3 regions of the Rahnella sp. ChDrAdgB13 genome follow, and region 1 is predicted to be linked to each of the others. Evidence: predicted binding sites of a transcription regulator. Region 1 holds the regulator's gene; each other region holds the start of a gene.
What was found. The regulator CRP, encoded in region 1, controls carbon source genes, mostly activating them, when cyclic AMP is high. The targets are predictions, from matches to a motif close to ATGTGANNNNNNTCACAT.
Positions count from the first base shown of each region.

Region 2: a site for CRP is predicted at 2,629-2,646, ahead of J8X26_RS07120 (DeoR family transcriptional regulator). Genes of this name have one in related genera too.
Region 3: a site for CRP is predicted at 5,121-5,138, ahead of garD (galactarate dehydratase). Genes of this name have one in related genera too.

Region 1 is NZ_JAEMGT010000012.1:109,273-117,200, reverse strand. Features, by position in the region: gene J8X26_RS05155 (phosphoribulokinase) at 1-292, shown strand, start outside; gene J8X26_RS05150 (amidohydrolase) at 298-1,482, opposite strand; gene J8X26_RS05145 (MFS transporter) at 1,498-2,688, opposite strand; gene J8X26_RS05140 (LysR substrate-binding domain-containing protein) at 2,893-3,804, shown strand; gene J8X26_RS05135 (OsmC family protein) at 3,806-4,213, opposite strand; gene crp (cAMP-activated global transcriptional regulator CRP) at 4,576-5,208, shown strand; gene J8X26_RS05125 (YccS/YhfK family putative transporter) at 5,270-7,345, shown strand; gene J8X26_RS05120 (aspartate aminotransferase family protein) at 7,534-7,928, opposite strand, start outside.
Region 2 is NZ_JAEMGT010000021.1:14,198-22,125, forward strand. Features, by position in the region: gene J8X26_RS07105 (LysR family transcriptional regulator) at 1-97, opposite strand, end outside; gene xapA (xanthosine phosphorylase) at 257-1,090, shown strand; gene tsgA (MFS transporter TsgA) at 1,100-2,296, shown strand; gene J8X26_RS07120 (DeoR family transcriptional regulator) at 2,369-2,602, opposite strand; gene moeA (molybdopterin molybdotransferase MoeA) at 2,848-4,089, shown strand; gene moeB (molybdopterin-synthase adenylyltransferase MoeB) at 4,092-4,853, shown strand; gene J8X26_RS07135 (ABC-F family ATPase) at 4,929-6,524, opposite strand; gene J8X26_RS07140 (nucleoside-specific channel-forming protein Tsx) at 6,713-7,600, opposite strand.
Region 3 is NZ_JAEMGT010000109.1:42,988-50,915, reverse strand. Features, by position in the region: gene J8X26_RS23090 (TRAP transporter small permease) at 1-361, opposite strand, end outside; gene J8X26_RS23085 (TRAP transporter substrate-binding protein) at 419-1,396, opposite strand; gene exbB (tol-pal system-associated acyl-CoA thioesterase) at 1,917-2,843, shown strand; gene exbD (TonB system transport protein ExbD) at 2,853-3,284, shown strand; gene garD (galactarate dehydratase) at 3,361-4,932, opposite strand; gene garL (2-dehydro-3-deoxyglucarate aldolase) at 5,585-6,355, shown strand; gene garR (2-hydroxy-3-oxopropionate reductase) at 6,393-7,277, shown strand; gene J8X26_RS23055 (glycerate kinase) at 7,398-7,928, shown strand, end outside.

The DNA of each region.
Region 1 (7,928 bases):
CATCACGCCGCAGTTTTCCCGCACGCACATTAACTTCCAGCGCGTACCGACTATCGATACTTCCAACCCGTTCGCTGCCAAAGCCATTCCGTCACTGGATGAAAGCTTTGTGGTGATCCACTTCCAGGGGCTGGACGACATTGATTTCCCGTATCTGCTGGCGATGTTGCAGGGCTCGTTTATCTCGCACATTAAAACACTGGTCGTACCGGGCGGGAAAATGGGACTGGCGATGGAGCTGATTATGGCGCCGCTGGTGCAGCGCCTGATGGAAGGTAAAAAAATCGAGTAACGAACTCAGGCGTCGTTCATCAGCAACTGACGGATAAACCCGACATGCAGTGCGACGCCAATCTGTAACGCCTCTTCATCGAGGCGAAAACGCGGATTATGCACACCGTAAGTCGCGCCAATTTTTTCATTCCCGCTGCCAATAAACAGGAAGCAACCCGGTACTTTTTGCTGATAGGAAGAGAAATCCTCACCACCGAACAGCGGCTGAGTGACTTCGCGCAGCGCCTGTGGCCCCAGCGTTTTTTCGATCACCTGACGCGCAATCGCACAGGCCTCAGGATGGTTATCACCGTTCACATAGCCGCGCGTCCAGCGCAGTTCGTATGTCGCACCGTGCGCCGCCGTAATCCCCGAAATAATCTGTTCCATCAGCAACGGAACCTGCTCGCGCACACTGCTGTGATGGGTGCGCAATGTTCCGGCGAGTTTCACGCGTTCCGGAATGACGTTATAACTCTCCCCGCTCTGGAAGGTGGCGATGGTCAGCACCGGCACCTGAAGCGGATCGATGCGGCGCGCCACGACGTTTTGCAGCGCCGTCACCACTTCCGCGCCAATCACCACCGGATCAATGCACAAATGCGGCATCGAACCGTGTCCGCCTTTGCCGGTAATCGTGATGTCGAAGTTATCGGTGGACGCGCAGAACACGCCCTCTTTCAGGCCAACCTCGCCCGTCGGAGAATTCGGCATAACGTGCAGGCCGAAGATTTTCTCCACGCCGTCGAGCACGCCTAAATCCACCAGTTCCTGCGCCCCGCCCGGCGGCAACTCTTCCGCATGCTGGAAGATAAACCGCACCGAGCCGTGCAGCGCGGACTGACATGGCGTCAGCACTTTCGCCGCACCCAATAACATCGCGGTGTGCGCGTCATGGCCACAGGCATGCATGACGCCCGGCACCGTCGAACAAAACGGCTCATCGTTTTCTTCCTGAATCGGCAGGGCGTCGATATCCGCCCGCAGCGCATACATCGGCCCCGGATAAGCGCCTTTAAGATCGGCAACCACGCTGTTGGGCGTCAGCCGCGTCAGGGTCAGACCGCCAAAACTTTCCAGCTGTTCCGCAATGTAATCCGCCGTTTTATGTTCCTGAAATGAGAGCTCAGGATGCGCATGAATATGTCTGCGCCAGCGCAAAACATCCGTTTTGACTTCCGCCAGCATCGCTTCAAAATTAAATGTCATCAGACTTCTCCTCAGTTATGCCATGTCGCGCAACGCTGCGCGCGGTTTCAGGGTCAGCGGCAAAATCGCCAGCCCGGCAACCACCATCGCCAGCGCCAGAAAAACAAATGTCGAAAAATACCCGTGCGTCACGGTGATCAGATAGCCCATTGCAATCGGCGCCACGAATCCGCCGAGCGTTCCGCCGGTATTGATAATCCCCATTGCGGCACCCATCACTTCCGGCGGCAGGCGTTTCATCGGCAGCGTAAACACCGTGACAAATGCCGCCATCAGGAAGATATAGCCGAGGAACAGGAACAGCCCGGCGGTCACCGCCGACCCGGAGGTGTAGACCAGCCAGATGCACAGCGCGCTGAGCAGTGCGCTGCAAAAAATCACTTTCGGCTCTTTGCCCTGCATATAACGGCCGACCAGCCAGCCGGTCGCGAGCGAGGAAATCCAGATCCCCATTCCGCCGGTGGCGACCACCAGCCCGGAAACGTCCAGCGACATTCCGCGCTGTTGAACCAGATATTTAGGCAGCCACGCCATCAGGCCGTAAGACGGAATGTTGATGCAGAAAATCGACACGAACAGCAGCACGACAATCGGATTTTTAAGAAGCTCACGGTAGCCGGTCGCTACGCCGTTACGGGCTTCTGCTTTCGGAGGGTTCGGCACAAAAATGATAATCGCAACGGCAATCGCAAACGCCAGAAGGCCGAGAATAGAGAATGATCCGCGCCAGCCGAGCGTATCGAGTGCGTACACCGCAATCAGCGGCCCGGCTGTCATCGCCAGACCGGCGGATGACAGCAATACGGACTGCGCGAAAGTGCGCTGCCCGACATCAAAATTCGAGACCACCGCTTTGGCGCAGGAACACGGATAACCGGAATGTCCGACGCCGGAGAGAAAGCGAAACGTCACCAGAAAACCGAGGCTGAATCCCAGCAAACCGAAGCAGAGCGCGAACCCGCCGAGCAAAAACAGCGAGATACCAAGTACTTTTTTGTAGCCGAAGCGGTCATTCATCCAGCCAGCGGGGATCTGAAACAGCGAATAGGCCAGGAAGAAAATGCCGGTGATGTAACCCAGCTGCTCTGGTTGCAGGTTAAATTCGCGCTCAATCGGCAGCAGCGCGAACCCCATTACTGTTTTGTCGATATACACCACCGCATAACCGACGAACAGCAGGAAGATCATCAGGGAACGACTTTTCATAGCGGATATCCCTTTTTGTTATCACCGCGTCAGAAGTTCTCACTGTCGGGCGAAAAGTAAAATGCGACATGCATCACGTAATCAACTGAATAACAACGTATTATTTATTCCAAATCTGAAGCTATCAGCTTTACAGGTTTGCCATAAGATGCAATTTTTGGGCGGGTGATGCTTTTTACTGATAGGGCTTTCAAGCGAGGCGACATGCGTTATTTACCGAAATTGCAGCAACTCAAGGTTTTCCAGCAGGTTATCCGCAGCGGCAGTATTCGCGGCGCGGCGCGGGCGATGAATCAGTCGCAGCCCGCGGTCAGTAGAACCTTGCGGGAACTGGAACAAACGCTTGAAACTCAGCTTATCGTGCGCGGCAATCAGGGCATGGCGCTGACGGAAACCGGCCGTGCCTTTGCGCAGCGCATGCAGTTTATTCTCGAAGAACTTGAACGCGCGGCGGATGAGATCCGGCAGATTAATCAGTATTCGCAGGGTTCGGTGGCTATCGGGTTTTCATCACTGCTGGCGCTGACGGTATTTCCGGCCCTTAGTGAAGCGTTCAAAACGCAATTTCCCCAGTCCAAACTGCTGATTAAAGAAGGCCAGCTTTCGACGCTGTTACCGGCGCTGCGTGAAGGGAAACTCGATTTTGCCGTCGGGACCGCCGGGCCGGGTTTTCCGCTGGAAGATTTGGTGCGTGAGCCGCTGTTTAGCGCCCCTTTTGGTGTGATTGCGCGGCAAGGCCATCCGCTGGCAGATGCCACCACGCTCGACGAATTGCAGTGCGCGCGCTGGGTGTTGCCGGAAACGGATATGGGTTACTACCAGCAGATTCAGCTTTCGATGAACGGCTTTAACGCACCAGCCGGGGAAACGCCGGTAAGAACGGATTCGGTAGTGTGCGGGCTGAATATGGTGTTGCAGTCGGATTATCTGACGATTGTGGCGAAGGCCATGCGCGCGCCGTTCGGCTTACAGGACAGGCTTTGCCTGCTCAATATCGATACGCTGCCGGAAGCGGAATATTGCGTGCTCTATTCGCAGAAATCGCCGCTGACGTTTGCCGCGCGGCGATTTCTGGATTTACTGCGAAGTCAGTGCCAGTCGTATCACTGGTCGTGACTTATTCGGCGTTCACTACTTCAAAACTGTGGGTGATTGTCGCGGCTTTGCCCAGCATCAGGGAAACGGAGCAATATTTTTCCGCAGACAGGCTGACTGCGCGTTCCACAATTTTATCCGTCAGGTCTTTGCCGGTGACGATGAAATGCAGGTTGATGTGCGTGAACAGACGCGGTGCTTCTTCGCGGCGCTGAGACGTCAGTTTCACTTCGCAGTCACGCACGTCGTTGCGGCCTTTTTGCAAAATAGACACTACATCAATCGCGCTGCAACCGCCCGCCGACATCAGCAACATTTCCATCGGGCTCGGGGCTTTGTCGCCCGCATTACCATCCATTGTGATCTGATGGCCCGACGCTGACTCACCTAAAAACGTCAGCCCTTCTACCCATTTTACGCGTGCGTGCATGTGCTCTTCTCCCGGTGGATAAATTCGTCAAATTTTCCCCTCAGACTACCCTTTCACCCAAAAACTGGCAACGTAACCCGATCGCCATCATGCTGAAGCGAGACAACAGAAGACAGCATTGCAAACCTGTGTTACAAACAAAGCCGAAACATACTTTCCAGTAAATTGCGGTGACGGTTTTTGCGGTTTAAGAACAGAACCCACGGTGTTAACAGCAATAATCAGGCTGTTTCACTCCGACATCCGCTTGCAGCATTTCTGGGGAGTTATATGCTGAAAGGGCGCTTTTTAAAGTAAGTGCCGTACAGGGAACTCTGAGCCCTGTGATTTTGGGCAGCGATAACAACAGAGGATAATAGCAAATGGTTCTCGGCAAGCCACAAACAGACCCGACTCTCGAATGGTTCCTGTCTCACTGTCATATACATAAGTATCCTTCTAAAAGTACGCTGATTCACCAAGGTGAAAAAGCCGAAACGCTGTACTACATCGTGAAAGGGTCGGTTGCCGTCCTGATTAAAGATGAAGAAGGCAAAGAAATGATACTGTCATACCTTAACCAAGGTGACTTCATCGGCGAGCTGGGACTCTTCGAAGAAGGGCAGGAACGCAGTGCCTGGGTGCGTGCTAAAACTGCCTGCGAAGTGGCTGAAATTTCTTATAAAAAATTCCGCCAGCTGATTCAGGTAAACCCGGATATTCTGATGCGTCTTTCCGCGCAGATGGCAAACCGTCTGCAAGTGACGTCAGAGAAAGTCGGCAATCTTGCCTTCCTCGACGTAACAGGCCGTATCGCGCAAACTTTGCTTAATCTGGCTAAACAGCCTGATGCAATGACCCATCCGGACGGGATGCAAATCAAGATCACCCGTCAGGAAATCGGCCAAATCGTCGGTTGTTCACGTGAAACAGTCGGACGTATTCTCAAAATGTTGGAAGATCAAAGCCTGATCTCCGCACACGGTAAAACGATTGTCGTTTACGGCACACGTTAATCCCTCAGAAATTGGCGCGACAGCTAACTGTCGCGCCTTTTTTATGGGCTAAGCTTTATCCATGACGCTATGGCGAAGACTGTTCTATCATCCCGAAGTTAACTACGCGCTGCGCCAGACGCTGGTGTTGTGCCTGCCTGTTGGCATTTGCTGGCTTTTTGGCAATCTGCAAATGGGTCTGCTGTTTTCCCTGTGCCCGGCCTGCTGCAATGTCGCGGGTCTGGATACGCCACACAAACGCTTTTTCAAACGTCTGATGGTCGGCGGCACGCTTTTTGCCCTGAGCAGCATTCTGCTGCAAGTGATGCTGGAAAGCTGGCACATTCCCCTGCCGCTCATCATGCTGTCGCTGGCGTTACTGCTGGGCGTGACCGGTGAAATCAGCCCGCTGCATGCGCGTCTGTTGCCCGGTGCGCTGGTGGCGACCATCTTCACGCTGAGCATGGTGGGTCTGCGCCCGATGTGGCAAGCTCCGGCGCTGTTCGCCGCAGGCACCGCCTGGTACGGTATCTTTAACTGGGCGTGGTTTCGTATTTCAAAAGAACAACCGATGCGCGAAACCCTCAGCCAGCTCTATCTGCAACTGGCAGATTACTTCGAGGCGAAATACAGCCTGCTGACGCAACACACCGATCCTGAAACCGCGCTACCGCCACTGCTGGCGCGTCAGCAACAGGTTATCGATCTGATTGCCCTGCTTTATCAGCAACTGCACATGCTGCCGCAACACGGACATCATCATCACCATAAGCGACTGTTCCAGCGTTTTCAGGTCGCACTCGATTTGCAGGAACACATCACGGTGAGCCTGCATCAGCCGGAAGAAGTGCAAAAGCTGGTGGAAGAAAGCCACGCCGAAGCGGTTATACGACGTAATGCGCAGGTGATCTCCGCCCGTCTGCGGGTCATCGCTGATGACATTCTTTATCACCGTTTATCCGGGCGATTTACGATGGCCAACGAACTGGCCGCGCTGGAGAAAATAGCCGCGCGCAATCCGGAGAATCCGGTCGGTCAATTTTGCTATTACCATTTCAGCCGCATTGCGCGTTTATTGCGGACACAACGTCCGCTGTACCGACGCGATCTGATGAACACTCAGCCCCGCTTACCTTTCTGGCCGGCGTTGAAAAGTTATCTTTCCTTTAAATCGGTCGCGCTGCGCAATGCTGCCCGGCTTGGCATCATCCTGGCGATTGGCAGCAGCCTTGGTCTGTTTTTCAATCTGCCCAAGCCCTACTGGATTTTGCTGACCATCATGCTGGTCAGCCAGAACGGCTATAACGCCACGCGCGTACGTATCCAGCACCGTGCGCTGGGGACGCTGGCCGGATTACTGATTGCATCCGGATTGCTGAAGCTGGAATTACCCGAAAGCACCACGTTGCTCTGCATGCTGCTGATTACTTTGTTGTCCTACACGGTTTTACGCAAAAACTACGGGCTGGCAATGGTAGGTATGACAGTGACAGCCGTGTATACCCTGCAACTGCTGGCGATGAATGGCGTACACTTTCTCGTACCACGGCTGATAGATACGCTGATCGGCTGTGCGCTGGCTTTCGGCGGCACCATCTGGTTGTGGCCGCAATGGCAAAGCGGTTTGCTGCGCCAGAATGCGCATCAGGCGCTGGAAACCTATCAGAACGCAATCCGGTTACTGCTTGAGGAAAATCCGGATGCCGCGAAACTCGCTTACACCCGAATGCAGGTCAATCAGGCGCATAATAAACTGTTCACCTCACTGAATCAGGCAATGCAGGAACCGGGCTTTAACTCGCATTATCTGGCGGATATGCGTCTGTGGGTGACGCACAGTCAGTTTATTGTCGAGCACATCAATGCGATGACTATTCTCGCCCGCGAGCACTACATGCTGCCGGAGAAACTGGCGACGGAGTATTTGCAGACCTGCGAAATCGCGCTGCAAAGCTGTCAGCAACGGTTGCTTTACGACGGGCCCGGTGGTGAGAACACCTTGTTTAATGCGCCGGAGCTGCATCCGGATATGCCGCTGACCGAAATGGAACGCCACCTGCGGAGGGTGATATCGCATCTGAGTGTGATGCATACTATTTCGTCACTGGCGTGGAAGCAGAGACCACATCATGGGATCTGGTTAACGCGGCGGGCGTAATTTATAACTCCCTCCCCTGCGAAAGGGAGGGGTGGGGTATTAAGGTCGGCTTAATTGTCTGAGTTGCCCTCAAACCACACCCCATCCCAGCCTTCCCCTCGTGAAAGGGGAAGGAGCAAAAGTAAAACCGTTCAGCTATTGCAGGATAGAAGTAAAACGTCGATCTCCCCTTCGCAAGGGGGGAGCAGTCAGCCTGTAACTTTTGCCACAGCTTTCTCAAAGCGCCCCATCCCTTCTTCAATATCCGCGAAGTCGATAACCAGTGATGGTGCAAACCGGATCACATTCGGGCCCGCCACCAGCATCATCAACCCGAACTCAGCGGCGGCGGCATGAAACTCTCCGGCGCGGTTTTTGAAGGCATCCGACAGCTCGGCGCCAATCAGCAACCCCTGCCCGCGGAATTCGCTGAAGACAGAATATTTCTGGTTGATGGCATCCAGCGCGCTGATGAATTTCTCGCGGCGTTCATTGATACCGGCCAGCACGTCTGGCGTATTGATAATATCCAGTGCGGCTTCGGCGACGGCACAGGCCAGCGGGTTACCGCCGTAGGTGGTGCCATGTTTGCCCGGCTCCATCA
Region 2 (7,928 bases), on a different contig from region 1:
TGAAACTCAGTTCCTCGGCCACGACGCGAAAGTAGTGCAGCAGGCGGAGATTAATCTGGCCGAGATCGAAAACTGAATCGGTGAATGGTCGCGTCACATTTTCTCCAGCAACATTTATTTTCCCTTAAATATTAGCGTATTGGATTTATAGATTTTGACTATAAATCCCGGCGGCGAACGGTATTAGACGCCACAGGCCGCTCACCCTAGCATTGCCTTCAACTCAACCCTACTGTCAATAATGAGAGAAGTGATCATGCTCAATAACAACGCGTTTGACTGTGCAGCAATTATCCGCCAGCGTGCCCCGGGCTTTATCCCACGCGCCGCGCTTATTTTAGGTTCCGGCCTCGGCACGCTGTGTGACGATATGTCCGGTGCGATTACCATTCCTTATCACGACCTGCCGGGGTTCCCTCAAAGCAGCGTCGTCGGCCACGCCGGTGAACTGGTTCTGGGCCATCTCGAAGGTGTACCGGTAATGTGCATGAAAGGCCGCGGCCATATGTATGAAGGCCACGGTATGTCGGTAATGACCAGCGCCGTCCGCACTTTCAAACTGTTGGGCTGTGAATTCCTGCTGGCGACTAACGCCGCCGGATCCATGCGCAAAGAAGTCGCGCCGGGTCGTTTGGTTGCGCTCACCGACCACGTCAGCTTTATGCCGGAATCCCCGCTGGCTGGCCCGAATGACGACCGTTTCGGCCCGCGCTTCTTCAGCCTCGCGAACGCCTATGACAAAGATCTGCGCGCGCAGCTTCACGCTGTCGCCGGCAAACTGGATATCGACGTGGCAGAAGGCGTATTCGCCGCCTACACCGGCCCGAACTTCGAAACGCCTGCGGAAATCCGCATGATGCAAACCCTCGGCTGCGACGTCGTCGGCATGTCTATCGTGCCGGAAGTAATTTCCGCGCGACACTGCGGCCTCAAAGTGCTGGCGGTTTCTGCCATGACTAACTTTGCCGAAGGTCTATCCGACACCCCGCTTTCCCACGAACAAACCCTGAGCTGCGCAAAACTGGCGGTGGGTGATTTCACCCGACTGATCCGCGCGTTCTTCGCCGACCTGTCAGCGGCTGGGAAATAAGGGACTTCTATGGAACAGGCATTCAACCGCCAGCGGATCAATATGATTTCCTGGCTGAGTTATTTCTTCACCGGTGCGCTGGTTTCAACGCTCGGGATCGTAATCGGCCCGGTGTCGCAGGCGTTTGGCAAAGACCCCGGATTTATCGGACAGATGTTTACGCTGATGAACATCGGCCTGTTCCTGCCGATCATGATAAGCGGCGTGCTGATGCGCAAATTCAATCTGGGCAAACAGCTGATTACCGGCTCAACCGTCTCTGTACTGACCTGCATCGCGCTGTTCCTGATGCCGACCATCACCATGTTCGGTATCGGCGTTTTCCTGATTGGCGCGGCGTCCGGCATCATGATGTCCATCGGCAGCTATCTGGTCGTACGCATCAATGAAGATCCGAAGAAACGCTCGGCGAACCTGATTCTCACCGATTTCTTCTTTGCACTGGCGGGGGTGATTCTGTCGCTGCTGCTGGGATATTTGTTCCAGCATGGCGCAAGCTGGCTGGCGATGTACGGCGTCATGGCGGTGCTGAGCCTGATGATGATCGTGCTGTGCGCCGGGCAGAAATTCCCGTCGATTCCGCAGGCTGTTGAGAAAGAATCATCAACCGGCCAGCAGCACGACCGCTGGGGCGTTTCGGTGTGGGTGTTGTGCTTCGCGCTGTTTGCTTTCCTGCTGGCGGAACCGGTGTTCACCATGTGGCTGCCAAGCTGGCTGAAAGAGCATTTCGGGATGGCGGCTGACCGCGCGGCGTTCTACATCACGACCTACTGGACCGTGAAATCCATCGGCCTGTTTGTGAATCAGTTCACCGTTCGCTTCGTGAAACTGCGCACGTATCTGCTGATTTCAGCGGGTGTCGGGCTGGTGAGCCTGGCCGTGGCGGCCAACAGCGGGAACCCGATGCTTATCCTGATTTGCGCTGGTCTGTTTGGCTTCTGCAATTCCGGCCTGTTCTCAGGCATCATGAGCTACGGCAGTTTGCAGGTCAGAAATTCGCCGCCAACGCTGACGTCAGCCTTGCTGACTATCGGCACCATCGGGACGCTGATCTTCTCCACGTTGTCGTCGCTGGTGTACAGCCAGTACGGGTTATTCTGGGCACTGAATACTGCGACCATCGCTTACGTCTTCCTGCTGGCGGCGCTGATTTTTGCCTCGGTCAACAGCAAAGCCGAAGCGCTGGAGCAACAACCGTCGCACTGATTTTCTTAAATATTGTGCATAAAAAAGGGAAGACTCTGCGGAGCCTTCCCTTTTCTTATTTCACTGCCACGATTAAAGCTGGGGGCAGCGCTGCAAACTGTTGAGCCAGGATGTTTCAGGCTGAGCAACCAGACGACGGGCTCGACCGTGACGTCGCAGAATCAATCCTTTATCCTGCATTTCACTCAGGTCACGACGAATGGTTTCAAGACTTACATCCAGCGATTGTGCCAGTTCGCTTACCTGTAACACTTCATGCTGTTCTACCAACTGAAGGATGGCCTGATGGCGATTTTTTTTAAGCACCGGTTATTCCTGTATATTTGACAGTTGTGTGACCCATGTCACAAATAACGGAAACCATCATACCTGCGTTACATTGTTAATTTTGGGATCGATCTCAATTTTTCAGGAATCCCCACGAAGTTTTTACGCCTTCCGCAATTTTTGGTTCGCCGCGTTTCTCTGTCATACTATGCGCATGCTCCAAATCCCCGCCCGGTTCCGGTGAAAACACCCGTCCCGCCGGGATGAACCTCAAAGGAATTTTCATGGAATTCAATACTGCCGGTCTGATCTCGCTGGAAGAAGCGCTGGAAAAAATGCGCGCTTATGTCCCGTCCAAAACAGCGAAAGATACCGAATCTCTCCCGCTCGCTGCCGCCGCAGGCCGCATTACCGCCACGCCGGTGAAATCCCCGGTTTTCGTCCCGCCTTTTGATAATTCCGCGATGGACGGTTACGCCGTGCGCTGCGCCGATTTGCACACAGACGCCGTTCTGCCTGTGGCAGGTAAAGCCTTTGCCGGTGCGCCTTTCCACGGTGAATGGCCTGCCGGAACCTGTATCCGCATCATGACCGGCGCGCCGGTTCCGCAAGGTGCCGACGCGGTGATCATGCAGGAACAGGCCGACGTGTCAGAAGCGGGCGTGCGGTTTACCGCAGAAGTGCATAAAGGCCAGAATATCCGTCTGACCGGCGACGACATCAAACAAGGCGACAGCGTGCTGCCTGCCGGTGTGCGTCTCGGCGCAGCTGAATTGCCACTGCTGGCTTCTCTAGGCGTGACGGAAGTTAACGTCTGGAAGGCGCTGAAAGTCGCGGTGTTTTCGACCGGGGACGAACTGCAACCCGTCGGGACGCCGTTAGAGGAAGGCCAGATTTACGACACCAACCGTTTCGCCGTGCGTCTGATGCTCGAACAGCTCGGCTGCACCGTACTGGATTTAGGGATAATCCGCGATAATCCGCAGGCGCTGCGCACAGCCTTTGAAGAAGCCAATGCCTTTGCCGATCTGGTGATTTCCAGCGGTGGCGTGTCCGTGGGCGAAGCGGATTACACCAAGCAAATGCTCGATGAACTGGGCGAAATTGGTTTCTGGAAACTGGCGATGAAACCGGGTAAACCGTTTGCATTCGGAAAACTGAAAAACAGCTGGTTCTGCGGTCTGCCGGGTAATCCGGTTTCTGCTGCACTGACGTTTTATCAACTGGTGCAACCGTTTATCGCTCAGCTTTCCGGCCACACCGCCTGGAAGTTCCCGCCGCGCCTGAAAGCTAAAGCCGTGACACCGCTAAAGAAATCCGCCGGACGCCTGGATTTCCAGCGCGGTATTTTCAGCACAAATGCCGAAGGCCAGCTCGAAGTACGCACCACCGGCCATCAGGGCTCGCACGTCTTTAGTTCGTTCAGTCTCGCAAACTGTTTTGTGGTGCTTGAACGTGAGCGCGAAAACGTCGCCGCAGGCGAAATCGTAGAAATCGAACCTTTCAACGCCCTGCTTAGGAGCTGATCATGGCGACGCTGCCGGAACTGACGGATGCTGAAACCCTGCGTTATAACCGCCAGATCGTGCTGAAAGGGTTTGATTTTGATGCGCAGGAAAAGCTGAAAGCCAGCCACGCGCTGATTGTCGGTCTGGGTGGTCTGGGCTGTGCGGCGGCGCAATATCTGGCAGCCGCCGGAACAGGCACGCTGACCTTGCTGGATTTCGATACGGTTTCGCTCTCAAACCTGCAACGTCAGACGCTGCACACCGATGCCAGAATCGGCATGTCGAAAGTGGGATCCGCCGCGCTGGCGCTGGCGGCAATTAACCCGCACATTCAGCTGAATCAGGTTGATGCTCAGGCGGATGACGAAATGCTGCACGAACTGATTGCCGCCTGCGACGTGGTGGTCGATTGCACTGACAACGTCACGACGCGAAATCAGCTCAATCAGCAATGTTTTACGCAGAAAAAACCGCTGGTCTCGGGTGCTGCCATCCGCATGGAAGGCCAGCTCAGCGTGTTTACATGGCAGCCCGGCGAGCCGTGCTATCGCTGCCTCAGCCGTCTGTTTGGTGAAAACGCGCTGACGTGCGTCGAAGCCGGCGTCATGTCACCGCTGGTCGGCACCATCGGCAGTTTGCAGGCCATGGAAACCATCAAGCTGCTGACGCACTTCGGCGAAACGCCACGCGGAAAACTGCTGATGTACGACGCCATGACGCTGCAATTTCGCCAGATGAACCTGATGAAAGATCCGGGTTGCGAGGTATGCGGGGATTGCTGATTCTCAGAGTCTGTCGCTGAAATTCAGGTAAAAAAAAGTCCGCAAATTTGCGGACTTTTTTATCAGAATCAACGATTACGTATTGATACCCTGACTACGTAGGTAATCTTCATAGTTACCGGAGAAGTCGATGACACGGGTCGGTGTCATTTCCAGAATACGCGTCGCCAGCGAGCTGACGAATTCACGGTCGTGGGAAACAAAGATCAGCGTGCCTTCGTACATTTCCAGCGCCATGTTCAGTGACTCGATAGATTCCATATCCAGGTGGTTGGTTGGTTCATCCATGATCAGGATGTTCGGACGCTGCATCATCAGTTTCCCGAATAACATACGACCTTTCTCACCACCGGAAAGCACTTTCACTTTCTTCTTGATGTCGTCCTGACCGAACAGCAGACGCCCGAGAACACCGCGCACAGCCTGCTCGTCGTCTTTCTCGGATTTCCACTGACTCATCCAGTCGAAAACGTTCAGGGTATCGTCGAATTCGTATTCGTGATCCTGCGCGTAGTAACCGATTTTTGAGTTTTCAGACCATTTAACTGAACCGCTTTCCGGCTCATGCTCACCCACCAGCGTTTTCAGCAGGGTGGATTTACCGATACCGTTGGCGCCCAGAATCGCGACTTTCTCGCCGACTTCCAGCATCAGACCCAGGTTTTTAAACAGCGGACCGTTGTCGAAACCTTTAGTGATTTTTTCCACTTCCAGCGCATTACGGAACAATTTCTTGTCCTGCTCAAAACGCATGTATGGGTTCTGGCGGCTGGACGCTTTGATTTCGTCGAGCTGAATTTTATCAATCTGACGGGCACGGGAAGTTGCCTGTTTAGATTTGGAGGCGTTGGCGCTGAAGCGGCTGACGAACGATTGCAGCTCGGCTATTTGCGCTTTTTTCTTGGCGTTATTGGCACTCAGAAGTTCACGAGCCTGCGTTGCCGCCGTCATGTATTCGTCGTAGTTGCCCGGATAAACGCGCAGCTCGCCGTAGTCCAGATCCGCCATGTGCGTACAGACCATGTTCAGGAAGTGACGGTCATGCGAAATGATGATCATGGTGCTGTTACGCTCGTTCAGCACCTGTTCCAGCCAGCGAATTGTATCGATGTCCAGGTTGTTCGTCGGTTCATCGAGCAGCAGAATTTCCGGGTCAGAGAACAGCGCCTGAGCCAGCAATACGCGCAGTTTAAAGCCCGGTGCGATTTCGCTCATCGGGCCGTAATGTTGCTCAACGGGAATACCAACGCCCAGCAGCAGTTCACCGGCGCGGGATTCGGCGCTGTAGCCGTCCATTTCGCCGTAAGCGACTTCCAGATCAGCCACTTTGTAGCCGTCTTCTTCGCTCATTTCTGCCATTGCATAAATGCGGTCGCGCTCTTCCTTCACTTCCCACAATTCGGTGTGGCCCATGATCACGGTGTCCAGCACGCTGAACTGTTCGAATGCGAACTGATCCTGGCGCAGTTTACCCAGACGCTCGTTCGGGTCGAGGACCACGTTGCCGCCTGATGGCACTAAATCGCCACCGAGGATTTTCATGAAAGTGGATTTACCACAACCGTTCGCGCCAATCAGGCCATAGCGGTTACCGCCGCCAAATTTGACGTTAATGTTTTCAAATAACGGCTTGCTGCCGAATTGCATGGTGATGTTGTAAGTACTTAGCACAACGCTCGCTCTTCATTGGGAAATGTGATTTGGCGCGCATTATGCCACAACGGCGCGATGGGATCGCCTGTAGTTGTGTTCATTTTTCACTCAATAGCTAAAAAAGTGTGTTATGCGCAGGATTATCAGAGGGTCAGAAATGCAAAAAACCCGGCATCAGCCGGGTTTTTTTAGGTTAACCACTGAAATCAGAAGTTGTAACCGATCACGCCGTAGTAACCCCAGCCGGTAGATTTCACGTCGAAATTACCGTTACCGAAGTTCAGCTCAGCGCCGTCGGCCCACTGGCCGCCGTTGTGGAAATAACGTGCCACGAACGAGTAATGCCAGTGTGTGTAGTTCAGCGAGAGGATGTGGCTGGACGCAATCGAGTTATTAGAACGCGCTTTGTTGCCGTTCAGGTCACGGAAATCGTCATCGCCCAGTGTTGAGCCCCAGTCAAAGTTGGTGAACCCGATGTAGCTCAGGTTACCGCCCCACAGCTGCGTCAGAGGAACGAAGTATTTCACTTTGAAACGGTAGCCGTCCCAGCTGTTTTCGTTCGCTGCACCGTAGTTTTCCCACTGGTATTTTGCATACACGTTCAGAGACAGGCTCATCGGCAGATGGGTATCAATGTCGGTACCCAGACCCATATACCAGGTGTTCTGACGGTTATCGCTGTCCGGGCCCATATCGTAGATATAGTTGTTCGCGAAGTACCATTCTTTGAACGGACCAAAGCTCAGGTCAGTGCCGGTCAGCTTATCGATAGAGAAACGTGGTTCGATTTCCATAAACAGCGGAGAACCGTTCTTATCCCAGATACCGGTATCGTTGCCGTTACCCGCACCGAAGGTTTTAGGAATATCGATATAGCCGTAGAAATCAAACCAGTCTTTGTGCGCAAACGCTTCATATTCAAGATAAACATCGTTACGCAGAGTAGGCCCGAAGCGGGTGTCGGCGCTGCCAACAACGTTAACACTCTGGTGCCACCAGTCAGAAACAAATTCGCCCTTGCTATCATCAGCGAGCACGGTCGCGCTGTAGGACAAAGCCATCAAAGCGCCTGCTGCAATAATTTTATTTTTCATATTTTTACCAGAAGCGGGGGTGGGACAACGCCTTGCCACTTTCAGACGTTGCATAAATAGAACCCTAAAACTGTGATCCGCAACCGATTGCTGCACATAGTGCAATAAACATGCAATTTCCAGTCACTTCCTACAAGAGTTAACTTTTCTTAGCTAATAAATAGATTTGGTCAAGGTTTGTCAATTTCTGTTTCATCCTGATACATGCTCAACGTGACATTGATCACACTTATGTTTCATGGCGATTTCATCCGCATGTCATCCGGGCAAAACAAAGGGTGTACACAAATTCACCGCACCGTTAATTGTCATGCTATAGTTATGACAA
Region 3 (7,928 bases), on a different contig from region 1:
GCTGCTGCCAGAGTTCACTGCACAATTGCAGGCTGTACCAGAAAATAAACACGCTGATCGCCAGCATCATCAGGTCAGCCAGCAAGGCAGAGAATTTTTTCATCGCAGGCGGCAGACGGTCGGTGACCATGGCGACGACAATGTGCGAACCCGCGCGGTAGCTGACGGCGGCACCGATAAAGGTGAATGTCACCATGCACATAATCGCGATGGGTTCAGGCCAGGAGAGGGCGCTGTTCAGGACGTAGCGGGCGAAAATACCGATGGGAATGACCGCCACCATCAGCAATAAAGCCAGCCCGGCCAGCCACATTGCGCCACGATAAAAAATGTCCATCAGGGTGTGATAACCGGAAACCATAAGTTCCTCCGCTGAAGTGTCGGGAAAGAGGCAGCGGACGCTGCCCGGTTCAACGAATTACTGAACGTCAGCGATTTGCTGCATCAGTTCCTGATGGTCTTTACCGAATTCATCGCGCACGGATTGCGTGGCTTTCACGTAGGTCGCCGGATCGATATCCTGGAATTTCACGCCGCCCGCTTTCATCGTCGCCAGCGCTTTCTCGTTATAGGCTTTCCACAGCTCGCGCTGCTCGTCCTGCGCCTCTTTGGCCAGTTTGAGGATCAACTGCTGGTCTTCGGGTTTCAGCTTGTCCCACTTCACTTTTGAATACAGGAACAGCTCCGGAATGATGAAGTGGCGGCTGTAGGTGTAGTTTTTCACCACCGGCAGATAGTTGTGCGCGACAAATGTTGGCGGGTTATTTTCCGTGCCATCGATAACCCCGGTTTGCATCCCGCTGAACACCTCACTGACGCCCATCGCCACCGGGTTTGCGCCCATGGCTTTCAGCGTCGCCAGCGCAATCGGGCTGCCCTGAACGCGGATTTTCATGCCGTGCAAATCTTCCGGTTTCACCACCGGTTCTTTAGTGATCAGGTTACGTGTTCCGCCGTCCATCCAGCCGAGAAATACCAGACGCGAGTTGGGATTGCTGGTGATCTTGTCGCCGATTGATTTCCCAATCTGGCCGTCCAGCACCTTATGCATGTGGTCTTCATCGCGGAAAATATACGGGAGGGTGAATACGTTGATTTCAGGGAGAATCGAGGCAACCGGCGTCATGGATACGCGGATAATATCCAGAGCGCCCAGTTGTGCCTGCTCGATTTCCTGTTTTTCATCGCCGAGCACACCGCCGGGGAACGTTTTGATTTCCAGGCGTCCGTCGGTTTGTTGTTGCAGCTTTTCGCCCATGTGCTGAACGGCGACCACATTGGGATAGCCCTGCGGATGCACATCGGCGGCTTTCAGCGTTTGCGCGGCAAGAGCAGGGGGAAATAACAGGGTGGCGGAACTCAGGCAAAGGCTGAGAAGTGCTTTCTGCATTTTCATCAGTTTGTCTCCAGGGTACTCGGTAAGGGAAAGAAAATGAGAGCAAGCGTCGATCAGGGCGAACGGAAGAACCGGCCTGTTCATTATGAAAAAGGTCTAAATAAGCTTTTAAATTATATGGATACAAGACGTGCCGGTGTGCGGTCTTCGCCTGTGCAAGCACCTTATCCTATTTTGTGTTGTGCGGTATTTGAGCGTTATCACAAACTCATAACAAATGTAAAAAGGTGTTACTTAATATTTAAAACGTTGTTTTGCCTTTAGCAATGAAAGTCAGATGATTGATTTACCATGTGATTTTTGCAGGAAATGTGATGAAGGTGGAATTGTTCATCCTTTATGCAAACCCGAGAAACCTTGTCATCTGTCAATGACACGCGGGCCGCGAGGCGCGACAATGTAAATAATAATGAGAACGACTATCAATTAGGGCTTTTTCTTTGATATCATTCGGCGTTATTCATTCCTTCTACACACTGATTCTGGCTGGAGGCGACGCGTGAAAACGGCTCGCAATAAGATGAAAGAGGCGACTTCACTACTGATGTCGTTAATGTTGGTTGCTGGCTTAAGCGGCAACGCGATGGCCGCACCTGCGACGCCTGCGGCACAAGCCGTGACTTCTGCGGCGGCTCAACCTGCAACGGCTGACACCCCGGCACCGGCTTCAGCTGATGCGACCCCTGCTCCGTTAATGCAACCTGCGCCGACCGAAGCGACGCCTGTCATTCCTACCGATTTGTCTGTATTAGGCATGTATCACCACGCTGACGTGGTGGTGAAAACTGTGATGATTGGCCTGCTGCTGGCTTCCGTCGTCACCTGGGCGCTGCTGTTTAGCAAAGGCGCTGAAGTCTTCAGCGGTAAACGGCGCATGCGTCGCGAATTCGATGCGTTGTCTTCCGTGCGTACGCTGGATGAAGCCGCTGAGCAGGCCGAAAGCTTTGCCGCCAGCAGCATCAGCGCGCAGATGATTCGCGATGCGCAGAACGAACTGGAGTTGTCTGCCGGTTCCACCGACAACAACGGTATTAAAGAACGTACCGGTTTCCGCCTTGAGCGCCGCGTCAGCGCCGCTGGCCGTTACATGGGGCGTGGCAACGGCATACTGGCGACCATCGGGGCAATTTCTCCGTTCGTCGGCCTGTTCGGTACAGTCTGGGGCATCATGAACAGCTTCATTGGTATCGCGCAAACGCAGACCACCAACCTTGCGGTCGTCGCACCGGGTATCGCTGAAGCCTTGCTGGCAACGGCTGTCGGCCTGATTGCTGCGATCCCGGCCGTGGTTATCTACAACATTTTCGCCCGTACCATTACCTCTTACCGCCATCAGGTAGGCGATGTGGCGGCGCAGATTATTCTGTTGCAGGGTCGTGATTTGGATCTGGCTGCCAGCGAAGGCGATGCGCCACGCGGTCAGACAGGCCAGTTACGCGTAGGATAAGAACAGATTATGGCTATTCGGTTAAACGACGATATCGACGAAAGCGGTGAAATGCATGACATCAACGTCACGCCTTTTATCGACGTCATGCTGGTGTTACTGATTATCTTCATGGTGGCAGCGCCGCTGGCTACCGTCGATGTGCGGGTAGACTTACCGGCCTCGACGGCAAAAGCGCAGCCGCGTCCTGAGAAGCCGATCTTCCTGACGGTGAAATCTGACAAGCAGCTGTTCCTCGGCGATAACCCGGTAAACAGCGACAACCTGACCGCGATGCTTGACCAGCGCACGCAGGGTAACAAGCAGAGTACGATTTTCTTCCGTGCGGATAAGACCGTGGATTACGAAACGCTGATGAGCGTGATGGATAACTTGCGTAAAGCCGGTTATCTGAAAGTCGGTCTGGTCGGTGCAGAACAGACCGGTGCTGCGGTGAAATAAATCCTGACGCCCCAGACGCACAAAAACAGAAAAGGCCAGCATTTGCTGGCCTTTTGCTTTCCTGAAACACTAAAACTCAGGTCACCGGCGCCGGGTTAAACACCGCCAGCGCATTGTGGATGCCCCAGGTGTCTGACCAGGTTTTCTTACGGCCGCTGGCGATATCCAGAATAAAGCGGAACAACTCCCAGCCGACGTCTTCGATAGTCGCATCACCGGTTGCGATCGTGCCTGCGTTGATGTCCATCAGGTCATGCCAGCGGTTTGCCAGCGTGGTGCGCGTCGCCATCTTAATGACCGGAACTGCCAGCAGGCCGTAGGGCGTACCGCGGCCGGTGGTGAACACCTGCACGGTAATGCCTGACGCCAGTTGCTGCGTCCCGCAGACAAAATCGCTGGCAGGCGTGGCGGCGTAGATCAAACCTTTTTTCGTCGGACGCTGTCCGGGTGACAGAACTTCCGAGATAGCACTGGTGCCGGATTTGGCAATCGAGCCGAGCGCTTTTTCGACCACGTTCGCCAGACCGCCTTTTTTGTTGCCCGGCGACGGGTTGGCGCTGCGATCGGTCTGGCCCATCGACAGGTAATTATCGTACCAGGCCATTTCTTCCAGCAGGCGTTTCCCGACATCCACGTCAGCCGCTCGCGGTGTCAGCAGATGGATGGCGTCGCGGACTTCGGTAACTTCGGAGAACATCACGGTCGCGCCGCAGCGCACCAGCAGGTCAGATGCAAAGCCGACTGCCGGGTTCGCCGTAACGCCCGAGAACGCGTCACTTCCGCCACATTGTGTGCCGACGACCAGATCCGACGCCGGGCAGGTTTCGCGCTGGCGGCTGTTCAGGCGCTGAAGATGGAACTGCGCGACGGTGAGAATATCGTCCACCATCGACTGAAAGCCGACGTGCTGTTCATCCTGCAAACGCACGATGTGGGTGTCATCGAGGGAAATCGCCTGCACGTCCGGCGTACCTTCCAGCAAACGTTCCGGCTGCAATTTCTCGCAACCCAGCCCGACGACCATCACTTCGCCGCCAAAATTCGGGTTCAGCGCCAGATTGTGGATAGTACGGATCGGCACAATGGCCGCGGGCGCGTTGATTGCCACGCCGCAACCGTAAAGGTGATTGAGTGCAACAACGCCGTCGACATTGGGGAATTTTGGCAATAAATCACGCTCGATGATTTTCACCACGTAATCCACAACGCCCGCCACGCAGTGAACGCTGGTGGTGATCCCCAGAAGGTTCTTCGTGCCTACGCTGCCGTCATCATTGCGATAACCTTCGAACGTATAACCTTCCAGCGGCGGCAACGGTTGCGGCACACGTGTCGCCAGCGGCAGGCTGTTGAGTTCCGGCGCAACCGGCAGCTCTACCAGGGATTCATCAATCCAGGCGCCTCGCGCGATATCCCGAACGGCATAACCAATGACTTCACCATAACGAATTATATCGCCGCCTTTCGCAATAGGGGTTAAAGCCACTTTGTGGCCTTGCGGGATATGCTCAATTAATTCCAGACCGTTAGAAAATCGGGTGCCGGCTTTTAAACCATTGTCATTAACAATAATAGCAACGTTATCGCTTTCATGAACCTTTATAAAAAGCGCTTCGGTAGCATGTTCTTTATCTTTATTACGTGACATAACTGTCTCCGCTTTATTAAATATCCTGAAAGAAGGCTTCAGGTAATTCTCTGAACGTTACGCTGACACTCTTGCTGTCCGTACGGAAGAGGGAGTTCATTATAAAGGACTGATGCCGGAAGCTCATTGTGCAACTGACCAGCTTTTTGCCCGCAGAGCGTTATTCTGTGGGGCAGGTGACAGATTAAATGTGATGAATATCACCCTTTGATTTGCAGGGATATCCGGTTTTCACAATCTGTGATTCTCCTCCCACGCTGATGTGTGTATGCAAAAGAATAGTCACAATAACATCGTGCATTCTTGTGCGATTGCACAGTGTTATTTTGAGCCCTGTTTTTTATACTGTATTGGCTCTCAGGAAGCATTTTGGAACACCCTGTGGGTTAATTTAACGCAAGGATAAATGCACGAAACGCGGGTTTTATATAAGTTTTTTTCGCAGGAAATAATAGAAAATAGAAAAATAAAACAGTATTCCAAAACTGAATTTTTTCCTGCGAAAAATTCTGCATAAATAGTGTGATGTGAAACATGAGAGTTCAGCTCCGGCCCGATGCTGCTGAACCTAAGCGTCTGAAACTCGAAAACAGTAAATTGCGATGGCGGGTTTTCCGGGCACTCCGGCTCCCGCTCCATAACGAGGTTAGAGATGAGTAATCAAATGATTCCAAACCGGTTCCGCCAGGACTTATTGCAAGGGAAAACCCTGATTGGCTGCTGGTCAGCGCTGTGCAATCCGATCTCCACAGAAGTGCTCGGTGTGGCGGGTTTTGACTGGCTGCTGCTTGATGGCGAACACGCGCCGAATGATGTCACGACGTTTGTTCCGCAGCTGATGGCGCTGAAAGGCAGCCGCAGTGCGCCGGTTGTGCGCCCGCAATTTAATGATCCGGTCGTCATCAAACGCCTGCTGGATATTGGTTTCTATAACTTCCTGATCCCGTTTGTTGAAACACAGGAACAGGCCGAACGCGCCGTGGCGTCTACCCGTTATCCGCCAGCGGGGATCCGCGGCGTTTCGGTTTCTCATCGCAGCAATATGTTCGGCACCGTGCCGGATTATTTCACCAGCATTAACGACAACATCGCGGTTATGGTGCAGATCGAAAGTCAGCAAGGCGTCGACAACCTTGATGCGATTGCGGCCGTTGACGGCATCGACGGCATCTTTGTCGGCCCGAGCGATCTGGCAGCGGCCATGGGACATCTCGGTAATGCCGGACACCCGGAAGTTCAGGCGGCAATCCGTCACATTTTTGAACGTGCAAAAGCACACGGCAAGGCCAGCGGCATTCTGGCACCGGTTGAAGCGGACGCACGTCGCTATCTGGACTGGGGCGCAACCTTTGTTGCCGTCGGTAGTGATTTAGGCGTTTTCCGCGCCGGTACTCAGGCGCTGTGCGATCGCTTTACCCAGTGAACCGGTCTCATCACATCAATATTAAGAGGATACCCGAATGAAAATTGGCTTTATTGGTTTAGGCATCATGGGCAAACCTATGAGCAAAAACCTGCTGAAAGCAGGTTATGAGGTTGTCGTGATGGACCGTAATCAGGACGCGGTCGGCGAAGTGGTGAAACTGGGCGCAACGTCCGCGGAAACACCGAAAGCGGTCGCTGCGCTCTCTGACGTCATCATCACCATGTTACCGAATTCACCGCAGGTCAAAGAAGTGGCGCTGGGCGAAAATGGCCTGATTGAAGGCGCGCGTCCGGGTACGATTTTCATCGACATGAGTTCTATCGCACCGCTGGCCAGCCGTGAAATCAGCCAGGCGCTGGCCGCGAAAGAAATCGCGATGCTCGATGCGCCGGTTTCCGGCGGCGAACCGAAAGCCATCGACGGCACCATGTCCGTCATGGTCGGCGGAGATAAAGCGGTCTTCGAAAAATGCTATGAAATCATGAAATCCATGGCCGGTTCCGTGGTGCATACCGGTGATATCGGCGCAGGAAACGTCACCAAACTGGCGAATCAGGTCATTGTGGCGCTGAACATTGCGGCGATGTCCGAAGCGCTGGTGCTGGCGACCAAAGCGGGCGTGGATCCTGATTTAGTTTTCCAGGCGATTCGCGGCGGTCTGGCGGGAAGTACAGTTCTGGAAGCAAAAGCGCCGATGGTGATGGATCGCAACTTCAAACCGGGATTCCGTATCGATTTGCATATCAAAGATTTAGCCAACGCGCTGGACACTTCTCACGGCGTCGGCGCGCAACTGCCTCTGACCTCGCTGGTCATGGAAATGATGCAGGCACTGAAAGCGGATGGTCACGGGCAATCTGACCATAGCGCCATTGCACGCTATTATGAAACCTTAGCGAAGGTTGAAGTTACCCGTTAGTCTGTGGTGGCAACGTGGCCTAAAATCGTCAAACAGGCCGCGTTTCCCTTCAGGCAGGATGCAAAACTGACAGGACGCTTTTCCACTTCGGCGCGTGCAGTTTATGAAGGTAATGACTTTATGAAAATAGTGATCGCACCGGATTCATACAAAGAAAGTTTGTCTGCTTTGGATGTGGCAAAGGCCATCGAGAGTGGTTTCCGTGAGATTTTCCCCGAGGCGGAGTATGTCAAACTGCCGGTTGCTGACGGTGGTGAAGGCACCGTCGAAGCGATGGTGGCGGCGACCGGAGGCCGCGTGGTTAAGGTGACCGTCACCGGGCCGCTGGGCACGCCACTTGAGGCTTTCTTCGGGCTCTCCGGGGATGAGAAAATCGCTTTCATTGAGATGGCGGCCGCCAGCGGGCTGGAAAGTGTGCCTGCGGCGCAGCGCAACCCCCTCAAAACCACCTCTTTCGGTACGGGCGAGCTGATCCATTCCGCGCTCGACCATGGCGTTAAACATTGCATTATTGGCATCGGCGGTAGCGCCACAAATGACGGCGGGGCAGGCATGATGCAGGCGCTGGGCGCAAAACTGCTGACCAAAGAAGGCAAGCAAATTGGTCAGGGTGGTGGCGAGCTGGAGAAACTGCACCATATCGACATCAGC